DNA from 3 places in the Microbulbifer echini genome. Region 2 is predicted to be linked to each of the others. Evidence: predicted binding sites of a transcription regulator. Region 2 holds the regulator's gene; each other region holds the start of a gene.
What was found. The regulator PhoB, encoded in region 2, activates phosphate uptake and scavenging genes when phosphate is short. The targets are predictions, from matches to a motif close to TGTCATAAANNTGTAACA.
Positions count from the first base shown of each region.

Region 1: a site for PhoB is predicted at 2,134-2,151, ahead of ppk1 (polyphosphate kinase 1). Genes of this name have one in related genera too.
Region 3: a site for PhoB is predicted at 1,730-1,747, ahead of ACCI51_RS18410 (porin). Genes of this name have one in related genera too.

Region 1 is NZ_JBGMEL010000001.1:433,467-437,724, reverse strand. It holds gene ACCI51_RS01835 (protein adenylyltransferase SelO) at 1-373, opposite strand, end outside; gene ACCI51_RS01830 (Ppx/GppA phosphatase family protein) at 446-1,912, opposite strand; gene ppk1 (polyphosphate kinase 1) at 2,177-4,228, shown strand.
Region 2 is NZ_JBGMEL010000011.1:142,281-146,538, forward strand. It holds gene ACCI51_RS12560 (dicarboxylate/amino acid:cation symporter) at 1-963, opposite strand, end outside; gene ACCI51_RS12565 (chorismate--pyruvate lyase family protein) at 1,110-1,691, shown strand; gene ubiA (4-hydroxybenzoate octaprenyltransferase) at 1,754-2,596, shown strand; gene phoB (phosphate regulon transcriptional regulator PhoB) at 2,706-3,410, shown strand; gene phoR (phosphate regulon sensor histidine kinase PhoR) at 3,548-4,258, shown strand, end outside.
Region 3 is NZ_JBGMEL010000028.1:16,776-21,033, forward strand. It holds gene ACCI51_RS18405 (DNA internalization-related competence protein ComEC/Rec2) at 1-1,613, opposite strand, end outside; gene ACCI51_RS18410 (porin) at 1,897-2,874, shown strand; gene ACCI51_RS18415 (bifunctional 2-methylcitrate dehydratase/aconitate hydratase) at 3,007-4,258, opposite strand, start outside.

The DNA of each region.
Region 1 (4,258 bases), on a different contig from region 2:
GGCCGTCGCCAAAGCGTGAGTAGGGGGTTTGTCCGGCACCTTTTAAGTGCAGTTCCCAGCGGCGCCCGGCTTTTTCAATTTCCCCCAGCAGCAGTGCGCGGCCATCGCCCAGGTCCGGGTTGTAGACCCCGAACTGGTGCCCGGTGTACTTCATGGCGAAGGGGCGGCTGCCGTTGAACAACTTAGCCCCACAGCCCAGTTTGGCCCAGTCCGGATTGCTTGCCTCCGCGCTATTGATTCCGAGCAGCTGTATGACTACCGGATTGATATCGATGAGATGGGGGTGTGCAAAGGGGGTGGGGGCGATCTGACGGCCAAAGGCGTCGCCCAAGTCGGCGTAGTGGTGGCTGAGGGTAACTTCGCTGAGTTTCATAGATACAGAGTTTAGGTTGGAAATGGATGCGGGCCCGTTATGCAGCGGCCCCGCGCAATCTGGGGAGAGGCGCTATACCGCCAAAAGGCGCAGTGGGTGGCTTTGTGACTGCCAGTGCTGCTCCTCCTGGTAGAGCAGCTCTTCGATGGCCGGGCTGCTATCCAGCCATGCCCGCTCAATTTGCAGGCGATAGGCATCTCCCTGGTCCGCTAGGTTGATCCCCTGCAAAGTGCGCTCTGTGCGGTCGCGATGAATAATGCAGGCTAGGCGTAGGCACAACAGTAAATCTGGGCTGGGGTGGAAACCGTAGTGCTCCTTTGGCGGTTTAATGCCACCTCGCTGATTGCGTACCAGATAGGCCAGGTGCTCTTGCTCGTCGCGGGAAAAACCGGCCATATCGGCGTGCTTAATCATATAGGCGCCGAGTTTGCGGAAGCTGCTGTGGGTGAGTGCCAGTCCCACTTCGTGTAACTGTATGGCCCAGCGCAGACGCTGTCGGCCCTCCTGCGAGTATTCGAGGCGCAGCTGATGCAGCAGTTTGAGGGCGGTATCGTTGACACGGCGCACTTGGTTTTGGTCGATCTGCCAGCGCTGTACCGCGGCCTCCACGGTATTGGCGCGGCGATCACCACCGTGCAGCCGGCCGGCCAGGTCGTGCACTATGCCCTCGCGGATGGCGTAGGGGGACACCTCCATGCGCTGAATATCCAGCTCGCAAAAGATGGCATGCAGGATCGCTAGGCCGGCGGCAAAGACCGGGCGCCGCTCTTCGTCGAGGCCGGGCAGGTTGAGGTCGGCAATATGCTCTACTTGTGAGACCTCACTGGCCAGCCGGTCGATGTCCTCGCGCAGGATCTCGGCCACCTCGCCGTCATTGAACACTCGCGCCACGGCTTTCACACTGCCGGAACAGCCAATCACCTCGGCCCCGGCCGCCATATGTTGCAGCTCCTGTAGCTCGGCGCGGGCGGCGCGCTGCGCGCGGGTGAAATGGTTGACGGTATTTTCGCTAATCAGACCATCGGCAAAGTAGCGCTTGCTAAAGGATACACAGCCCAAATCGAGGCTCTGCAATTGTTGCGGCGCTTCGCTGCCACGCACCAGCTCGGTGGAGCCGCCGCCAATATCAATGATGCAGCGCAGCCGCGGCGGCCCATCGGCGGCGGCCATTACCCCGCTGTAAATCAAGCGCGCCTCTTCAATGCCGCTGATGGTTTCCACCGGCACACCGAGAATCGATTCCGCCTCTTCGAGAAAGCCGTCGGCCTTGGCCGCGGCGGCGCGCAGGGTATTGGTGCCGACGACGCGAATATGGTCAGCCGGTAGCTTTTGCAGTACAGGTTGGAAGCGAGTGAGTGCGGCCAGAGCGCGTTCGGATACTGCCGGGTCGAGGTTGTGGTCCGCATCCAACCCCTCCGCTAGGCGCACCATGGCGCGGTCGGTGTGCAGGCGCACCATGCGTTGTCCGCGAAACTCAGCCAATAACAGATGAAAACTGTTGGAGCCAAGGTCGAGCGCGGCGAAGCGTTCAATCGGCATTTGTGTCGGCATCCTGGCACCTGCTTAAATGAAAAGAGCAATCTGCTCTAGCACCCGCTGTCTCGGCAAAGAGTTAGCGACAATATCTCGGCTAGTGCCGCCAAAGTCCACAGGCGTAGAGAAATGCGCGAGTGTATTTTATTGGGAAATCTTCAGACTTGGCTAAGTATACCTCTGTCACAGAGGTTTCGTCTTTCGGGGGATTTTATCCCGGTTGATCTTGTTATCATGCTGTAACTGGTAATTTTGCGAAATGGTTTTCCGATGCCGAGTGATATCCCCCTTTACCCCAAAGAATTAAGCTGGTTGTCTTTTAACGAGCGAGTGTTGCAGGAGGTGGAGGATAAGAGCGTACCAATTATTGAACGAGTGCACTTCCTGGGTATTTTCTCTAACAACCTGGACGAATTTTTTCGCGTACGTGTAGCCGATGTACGCAGGTTGACTGCATTTGCTATTGGTGAGGAACAAAAACAGCACTTTTCCAACCTGCTGGGGAAGATCAATAGCCGGGTACTACAGCTGCAAAAGCGCTATTCCAAAGCGTATTCCGAGGTTCTCTCTGAGCTCGGAAAGCACAATATTCATATTGTCCGGGAAACCCATCTCAATGAGCCGCAGCGCGCTTTCGTCGAGGAATACTTTCACCGTGAAGTGCTGCCTGAGTTGGAGCCCTTTTTTATCGATGACCGAAATTCGATGCCGCTGCTCAATGAAAAGAATATTTATTTCGCCATTACTCTGGAATTGGAAGGCAACCTGCGTAGATATGCGGCCATGGAAATTCCAACGGACACCCTGTCGCGCTTTGTGGAAATTCCGGCGCGAAGAGGCAAGCGGGAAAAGGTATATATTGTTCTCGATAATATTATCCGTGCATGCCTGATGGATGTTTTTCGTCACGTTTTACCTATCCTTTCTGCCCAGGCCTATATGTTCAAAATAAGCCGCGATTCCGAATTGGAATTGAGTGAAGAAGTGACTCAGAACATCGTCGATCGGGTGGAGCGCTCACTCAAACAGAGAAAATACGCTGATCCAGTGCGGCTGGCTTACGATGCCGAAATGCCCAAGGCACTGTTGGGCCTGGTGAAGAAAAAATTAAAAATGGGGCGTTACGACAGCTATACCCCAGGTGGGCGTTACCACAACTCCAAAGATCTGATGGGCTTTGCCTCGGATTCTCGCAGCCACCGCTACAAGCGGATGTCCCCGCTGCCCACCCTGCCGGTCAACGAGAGCATTTTTGCTCAACTGAAGTTGAGCGATCAACTCTTTTATTATCCCTACCATGATTTTCGTGCGATCACCAATTTCCTCGCTTCGGCTGCGATCGATCCGCAGGTGAGGGAAATTCGGATCAGCCTGTATCGAGTGGCAAAAAACTCCCGGGTTGTGGCTGCTTTGATCAATGCGGTGAGAAATAATAAAAAAGTAATTGCGGTGGTTGAGTTGCGGGCGAGTTTTGATGAAATGGCCAATATCCACTGGTCTCATGAATTGAGTGAGGCCGGCGTACAGGTAGTTTATGGTATACCGGGACTAAAAGTGCATGCCAAATTGATTTCGGTGGTGCGACGGGAAGAGGGTAAAAACCGCTTTTATAGCCATCTGGGCACTGGCAATTTTAATGAGAACACCGCACGCGTATATTGTGATTTTAGCCTGTTAACCAATAACCAGGCGGTTGGCCGCGATATTTACAATGTGTTTGAATTTATGCGTGCTCCCGATCGGCGGCCTGTTTACAGGAATATTATCGTTTCGCCATTTAATTTGCGTAAATCTCTGGAGGCGGCTATTGAACGGGAAATAGAGGCCGCCAAAGAGGGGCGAGAGGCCGGGTTGTTTTTCAAATGTAATAACCTGGTAGACAGCCAGGTGATCGCCCAATTGTATCGAGCCAGTGCGGCCGGCGTAAAAATCAAACTGTTGATTCGTGGCATGTGCTCTCTCATTTGTGAAACACCGGGATTATCCGACAATATCCAGGCAATTAGCCTGGTGGATAAATATCTGGAGCACGCGCGGGTATATATATTCCACAATGGCGGCGAAGAACTGCTGTGGATATCATCGGCCGATTTGATGAAACGCAATCTGGACCAGCGAGTTGAAGTAACCTTCCCAGTATCCAACCCGGAGCATCACAAGACCATTCGGGAAGTTATGGAGTTACAATGGAACGATAATCAGAAAGCTAGGGTACTCGATGCCGAACAGAGTAATACCCGCCTGGCCAACGCCGAGGGGAAAAACTGCCGCTCCCAGGATGCTATCTACACTTATCTGAAGCAGCTTGGTGAAAGTGAATAACCCTATTATTAAGAGATTAATGGTTTTTAA
Region 2 (4,258 bases):
CACACCCTGCATAATTGCCGTGCCATCCATATTAATTGTCGCGCCCAGGGGAATAGTGAATGAAGCAATCTTATTATCTACACCAAGACGCTTCTCCACTGTCGCCAGGGTTACCGGAAGAGTTGCCCCAGAGGAAGCTGTACTAAAGGCAAATATCATCGCAGGCCGCATCTTCTTCAGCAGTTCTAATGGATTGAGGCCACTCAGAAGTTTTAAAAGTGCTGAATAAACAACCAAAGCATGTAAAAGCAAAGCTCCTAAAACCACTAGGAAGTACTTTATCAATTGTAAAAGTACATCGAGTCCTAACTGGGCAAAAGTCTTTGCCAACAGAGCGAAAACACCGTATGGAGCAAATACCATGAGTACCCCCACCATGCGCAGAACAACCGTATTGAGGTCGTTAAAGAAAGCGGCAATACGCTGACCCGACTCGCCACAGCGGGAGATTGCGTAGCCCATCAGCAGGGCGAACACAATAATCTGCAACATATTGCCCTCGGCCATAGCCGCTACCGGATTGGTAGGGAAGATATTGACCAGCACTTCGGAAAGGGGCGGGGATTCCTTCGGCTGGAAGTTCGAGTTCACCGTGGCCGCGGCCTCGCTCACTCCAACACCTGGCTGAAAGATCAGTGCCAAACACAGCGCCAAAGTGATGGCGATTGCGGTAGTCAACATATAGAGCAGGACCGTTTTTCCGGCCAGCGGCCCGATTCGACTGCCCTCCGATAGGGCACAGGCGCCACTAATCAGGGAAACCAGTACCAGTGGCACCACCATCAACTTCAGCGAGGCGATAAAAATTCGACCGATAATGTCAAACAGACCGCCTGTCAGGTAAAGGTTAATGGCGCTGGTTACGCCCTCGCCAAGCAACTGGCTCATATTTAGGTAATTAATCAGGCACCCCAGCACAGCACCTGCAAACATCCCCAGAAGAATTTTCTTCGTAAGCCCCATAACAAGCTTCTCTTTTATAAATTCATTGTTTTCATTCAGAGGAGCACTATATCCATTGCCGCACCAGTGAGCAAAAATCCAACGGGGAGGCGCCAGCCGCCAGTGGGCAGGGTACAATGCGGCTTTTCCAGACTGCGGAGTTATCGTTGCACCAATCTCCATTTGTACCTGCGGGTGATTGGCGTGGGCAGCCCTTCGGGCCGGCCCAACCCCAGCCACCGCAATACCTGCTGCCATGGCTGGCGTACACCGGCTCACTCACGGCTGCGCTGAAGCACTTAAGCGGAGGGGACTTTAGTGTGCAGGTGCTCGGCCAGAGCTGGCAACTGCCTCGCCCCGAGGAGTGCCATGCATTGCATTTAAAGCGCCGCAGCCGCGCCCTGGTGCGGGAAGTATTATTGTTGGGCTGCGGCCAACCCTGGGTCTACGCCCGCAGTGTCCTACCCCTGCGCAGCTTGCAGGGGAAGTCCCGCAATCTGCGCAGCCTGGACAACCGCCCCCTGGGCGAGCTGCTTTTCAGTGAGCCAGGTATCCGCCGCGGCGAGATAGAATTGAACCAGTTGCGACGTAACACCGACCTGCAACTGAAGGGGCTTTGCGACAAGGACAACTGTGCCTGGGGACGCCGCTCGACTTTCTGGCTGCGGGATAAACCCCTGCTGGTCGCCGAAGCTTTCCTCTCGCATTTCCGCCCCGAAGGTCCGCCCATAGTTTCCAATAACCAATAAACGACACAGAGAGAGAAGCCACCGTGATCAGCCAACAAATCGCCACACGCTGGCCCGCCGCCATGCCTTACTGGCAGCTGGCGCGCATGGATAGGCCCATCGGTTCCCTGCTGTTGCTGTGGCCCACTTGGGCAGCGCTGTGGCTCGCCGCAGGTGGCTGGCCTGGAATCCACCTCTTTGCGGTATTCACCCTGGGGGTGATCCTGATGCGTGCGGCCGGCTGCGCGGTGAATGACTTCGCCGACCGGGAGATTGACGGTCATGTAAAGCGCACCGTGACGCGCCCCTTAGCTACCGGCCAGATCACACCCAAAGCGGCCCTGGGCTTATTTGGCGGGCTCAGCCTGGCAGCCTTCCTGCTGGTGCTCACGACTAATCCGCTCACAATTTTATTGTCGCTGCCAGCATTGTTACTGGCCTTTTGCTACCCCTTCGCCAAGCGCCATACGCACCTGCCACAGGTGGTATTAGGGGCGGCGTTCAGTATGGGGATTCCTATGGCATTTGCCGCGGTCACTGGCGACGTGCCGCCCCAAGCCTGGCTGCTCTATACCGCCAACCTGTTATGGACCCTGTGTTACGACACCTTTTACGCCATGGTGGACCGGGATGATGATCTTAAAATCGGCGTTAAATCCACGGCAATCCTGTTCGGCGAAATGGATAGAGTCATGACGGCGGCCCTGCAACTGCTGGTGTTGCTGGCATTACTGTTGATCGGTCAGCGCTTCGACCTCAGCACCGTTTACTACTTGGCCATGGCTGTAGTAGCAGTACTTTTCGCCCAGCAACAGTGGATGATCCGCAATCGCGACCGAGATGCCTGTTTCAAGGCATTTCTCCACAACAATTGGGTTGGGTTGGCGCTGTTTGCCGGAATATCTTTGCATTATGTCCTGAGTTGATCCCGGTCTGGGGGTTCAGACGAGACCGTCATATATTTGTCATATAAATCCCGTTTAATCCCCGCCCATAAATGGGAAATTCTGACAACAGAACGGGTATGGCAGCCAAATGCACAGTAAAACGATCCTGATTGTCGACGACGAAACCGCAGTACGCGATATGTTGCGTGTGGCACTGGAAATGGCGGATTACCGCTGCCTGGAAGCGGAAAACGCCCAGGAGGCCCACGCCCTGGTCATCGATGAAAAGCCAGACCTGATTCTTCTCGACTGGATGCTGCCCGATGTATCCGGCGTCGAGCTCGCTCGGCGCCTTAAGCGCGACGAGCTGACCACCTCAATCCCCATTATCATGCTCACCGCCAAAGGCGAAGAAGATAATAAAATCAAAGGGTTAGAGACAGGAGCCGACGATTACATCACCAAGCCCTTCTCCCCCCGCGAGCTGGTCGCACGCCTTAAGGCGGTGCTGCGCCGCGCGGGTCCGGCCACCCCGGAAGACCCCCTCGGCGCCGGCGAATTACTGCTCGATCCACTGAGTCACAGAGTCACCATTAAAGGACAGCCGGTGGAGATGGGTCCTACCGAGTTTCGCCTACTAACTTTTTTCCTCTCTCACCAAGAGCGCGCCTATACCCGCACCCAGTTGCTGGATCACGTCTGGGGCGGCAATGTCTATGTGGAGGAGCGCACCGTAGATGTGCATATTCGGCGTCTGCGCAAAGCTTTGGCACTGGATGGTCACGACCGATATATCCAAACAGTACGCGGCACCGGCTATCGGTTTTCTGTGCAAACTGTCGAAAAAGTGTGACAATCCCTCAGGATCGACACTGACTCTCGCGACAACCCTTGGTCATTTACTCACAGTAGGCCGGGTTTCTAAGATGTACTGAGTGCGGGGGGTTGACTTCAGCCCTCCCGACGACCGCCAGGTAACACAGCAAGCCTATGTTGGATCGCAGTATTGGCGAATTTTCGCGCTTTTTAATCATTACTCTGGGCTGCTTGACCCTCGGCTTCAGTACCGCTGAGTGGACGCTCGCCCTGATTACGGGGCTGGCTATCTACCTGATCTCTGTGCTCTTGCAACAGCACCGCTTCAATCGCTGGTTGGCCAATGGCCGCCGCGGCCCAGCCCCCACCGCTTTTGGTATCTGGGGCGACATCTACGACGACTTCTACCGCATGCAGCGCCGCCATCGCCGCGAAAGGCAGAAGCTACACGTCATGCTGCGCCGGGTTCAGGACAGTACCAGTGCCCTGCGCGAAGGTATTGTGGCACTGGAAAATGGCGACCACTTGGCCTGGTGGAATCCCGCCGCCGGCGAACTGCTCGGCCTGCAATCCAGCGATCAGGGACAATCCCTGGTGAACTTTGTGCGCGATCCCGGCTTTGTCAGCTATATGCACAGCGAGGACAGCACCCCCCGCGAACCACTGACTTTGCCCTCACCGGGCAATGAAGCCCTACACCTGCAGCTGGAAGTCACCCGTTACGGTAAGGACGAAGCGCTGGTGATCGTCCGCGACATCACCCGATTACACAACCTTGAGCAGATGCGCCGAGACTTCGTTGCCAACGTCTCCCATGAACTGCGCACCCCCCTGACCGTGATCGCGGGTTATCTGGAGACTCTGCAAAGCAGCGATATGGCGCCC
Region 3 (4,258 bases), on a different contig from region 2:
AGAACGCACAGCGCTGACACAAAGAGCAAACTGGAAGTTTGAGGGGGCGTCAGGGCTTGCCAGCTGGGTAAGAATTGCTCGGCTCGAGCAAGCATCGTCATAAGAAGATCCAACTGCCAGTCGGCAAACTTAAAGCACCAGTGACCCAGGCTCGACCCCACGAGCAAGGCACCAAGCATTAAAGCCGGCAGTATTAATAAGCCAAGCCAGGGAATGGCAAGCAAGTTAAGCAGTATTCCCCCCGTGCTATAACCGGAGAAATACACCACAGAAGGCAGGATCAGCCCCAGAGTCACCAACCACTGGCTGCGCAGAAGCGACACAAAAAAGGAGGGCCAGCGCTTAGACAGCCCGCTCAATTTATTCGCCGCCTCACCACTTAATCGTGCACTCCCCTCCGGCCTAGTGGCCTGCCGACCAGAAAACCCCAATAGAAGTGCCGCCACAGCGGAAAAAGACAACCAAAAACCGACACCGAAGAAGGCCAGTGGTTGGATAAGTAATACCAGCGCCAAAGCCACTGAAAAAGCGAGCCCAGCGCCCACCCTGCGCCGCCAGTGCCATGCCAGCAGTAAAACCCAGATCATCAGCAAGGCCCTCTGCGCAGAGAGGGGCGCACCCGCTAGTAGCGTATAAGCTAAAGTCCCGGTGAGAGCCAATAACAAGGGCAGCCATCTGGGACTTATACCCACCAACACCCCCAAGAAACGTGCCAGTAACTGCCCCACAAAGAGGAAAAACCCGGCCACCATGCCCACATGTAGACCCGAGATCGCCAGGAGGTGAGCTGTCCCCGTCTGTCGCAACATCTCCCTATCGGTATTAGAAAGGCCACTGCGATCACCCAGCAACAGTGCAGCTACCAAAGCATGGTGATCAATTGGCAAGCTTTGAATCACTCCCCTAAGATGATCTCGCACAAAGGATAATCCACTACCCTGCCGCAACCACTGCGGCTTTAGATCCCGCGTACGTACATAGCCGGTTGCATATACTCGACGCTGTAACAGCCAGCCCTCGTAATCAAAAGTATGTGGATTCACGCTACCCCGTGGGCGTTTTAGCCGCACCGGCAAAACCCAATGGCTATTACCGCGCAAGCGTGCCAAAACATCTTTATCGACCCGATACCAAGTGAGATATAGAAGGCTTCCCGCCTTAATAGGGCCCCGACCCGTCTCCTGTACTCGTGCCTGGAAGCGGATATCCCTACCCAAAGACCGCTGCCAGTCGTTGCCCCTCGCGGGTTTCTCCTCGGGTAAAGAGACAACTTCGACCGTCAGGAGCTGATCAGTACCCTGTGCCGTAATAGGCAAGCGCTGCTCTAACGCCGCTTGATTACTGATAAGAGCCCACAATGCCCCAAACATAGAAACACAGAGCAGCACCAAAAGTGTGCGATTCCGACAAAGGGTAAGCAGCGACAGCAGTACAGCCAGATAGCCCCCCAGCATCACCCAAAGCTCCGGTAGGGTGGGCAGCAAACCCACTGCGACCATCGATAAGGAAAACACCCAAAGCGCCGAGGTCACCCCCTCGAGCAAACCGATGTCCTTCAAGCCGCTACAACTTTGAGCATTGAATGGTTTGTAGACCGATATTTTCCCTGTCATCCCTGTACAAGGCCCTTTCGTAATGAGTATTCCGTTAGACTGGGCCCTTCGTACAACCGGCACCATGGAACCACAAACCGCCCGAAACCGGCGTATTAAGCCACTTAATGACGGCCTTTGCCGTTTTTATGACACTCGTTGGTCATATTTTTTCAAGAAAAATACCCCCTTTAACATGTTTGTAATATTCAGGTCGCAAAATCCGCACCAAATCGAGGGACAGCCAACAAACTAAACGGAAGGCTTCCCCTCACACCACAACCATAATCTGTGCGAGACGACTATGAATAAGACCGCTCTCTCTCTGGCCATTGTTGCCATGATCCCTACTCTGGCCAACGCCCAAGAAGAAGGCGATGTCCTCGACTTTTACGGCAAAGCCAATGTTACCTTCCAGTCTGCCGACGAAGATGACGGCTCTGTCACTGACGTTCAAAGCAACGCTTCCCGACTGGGCGTGAAGGGTGAGATCGCCCTGACCGACGGTATCAAGGGTATCTACCGCATGGAATACCAGGTAGATATGGACGGCGACGCTGATGACACCTTCTCCCAGCGCAACATCTACGCGGGTTTGGAAGGCGGCTTCGGTCAGGTAATCGCGGGTAAATTCGACACCCCGCTGAAAGTAGCCCAGAAGAAAGTTGACCTGTTCAACGACCTCGAAGGCGACATCAAAAGCCTGATCACCAGCAGCGACAACCGCGAAGAGGACGCCCTGCAGTACACTACGCCGTCTTTCGCAGGCTTCAAAGCTTCTGCGGCTTACATCAGCAACAAAGACGAAGTAATTGGCTACGAAATCCTCGGTCAGGACGATAATGGTGACGTCATTCTGGGTGATGAAATTACCCGTGATAACGGTGTTTCCGTTTCCGTTGCCTATGACAACAACGGTGTTTACATGGCCTACGCCATCGACCAGGATGTTGAAGGCCAGGACGTTGACGTTCAGCGCTTTGTAGCCCAGTACAACATCGGCCCTGTACAGGTTGGTGCACTGTTTGAAGACCAGGAAGATGGCGCAGGTGAGAACACCGACGGCTGGATGGGCTCTGTTGCGTACAAAATCGAGCAGTGGACTCTAAAAGCTCAGTACGGCCAGTCTGACATTAAGAAAGAAGACGGTGAGACCTATAGCCTGGGCGTTGACTACAAGTTCAACAGCGCAGCCAAAGTATTCGGTTTCTACACCGACGAAACTGCTGATGGCGACTACGACCGCAACTATGCCGGTATCGGTGCTGAATACAAGTTCTAATAACACCCTGAGCGACGCTCATCCAAATTGGGTTTAGGTTGAGCCGTTAGGCGATCGCTCAGTGTAAAGAGCTTGAAAAAAGGCGGCTTTAGCCGCCTTTTTAGTACCTGTCGAAAATGGAAGCGGATTTTACTAAATTACCAACAGATCCATAAATCGGTTCACTGGCATTCCCTCAAGTTTCTCCTGTTCTTCGAAGATACCGACAATCTTTTCTACCCGGTGAGGGGGAAAACGCGAGAGTAGATTTGATCTGAATTTCTCCCCCAACAACGGAATACCCTCCGTACGTCGACGTCGATGCCCCAATGGATATTCGACGGCAACCTGATCTGTCTTTCCGCCGCCTTTAAAAAACACCTGAACCGCATTGGCAATAGATCGCTTCTCTGGCTCCAGATATTCTTTGGAATAACGCTTGTCTTCTACCACAACCATCTTTTTGCGCAGCTCATCTATTTCTGGATGATCCCGATGAAAATTATCCTCATAAAAACCGGCAGACAAACGACCAAATAGCAAGCCGACGGCAACAATATATTGAAGACAGTGATCTCTATCCGCAGCATTCGCCAGGGGGCCTGTTTTAGCGATAATGCGAATAGCCGATTCATGGGTAGTCACTACAACTTTATCAATTTCCGCAATTCGCCCCGCAATCTGTGGATGCAGGATAATTGACGCCTCACAAGCTGTCTGACCATGAAACTCTGCGGGAAAGGAAATTTTGAACAGAATGTTCTCAATAACATAGGAGCCGTAATCACGGGGAAAGTGAAATTCACGATTTGCCGGCGTCTTTATTTTCTGATCTGCGCTGGTCTTACTGAACGAAACATCGTAAAAACCCCACTGTTTTGCGGTAAGTGCGCCGGGCACCCCCATCTCCCCCCGCAGGGCGATATCGGCCAAACGAACTCCCCGTGACGTAGCATCCCCAGCAGCCCAGGATTTACGCGAACCGGTGTTGGGCGCATGCCGGTAAGTACGTAAGGCGCTGCCGTCCACCCACGCCAGGGAAACGGCTGCCATCACCTCTTCCCTACTCCCGCCTTTTAGCCAGGCCACCACTGCCGTTGAAGCGACCCGCACAAGCAGAACATGATCGAGGCCCACACGATTAAAGCTGTTTGCCAATGCCAATACGCCCTGGATCTCATAGGCTTTTATCATCGCCTCTAGAACGGTTCGCATCTTTAACGGGGGTTCTGCAAAGGTCAATTTCTTCTGGGAGAGATAGTCGCAAACGGCCAATATGGCTCCCAAATTGTCAGAAGGATGCCCCCATTCCGCCGCGAGCCAGGTATCGTTGTAATCCAGCCAGCGAATGGTAGCGCCTATATCCCAGGCGCTCTTTACTGGGTCCAGACAAAATTGTGTACCT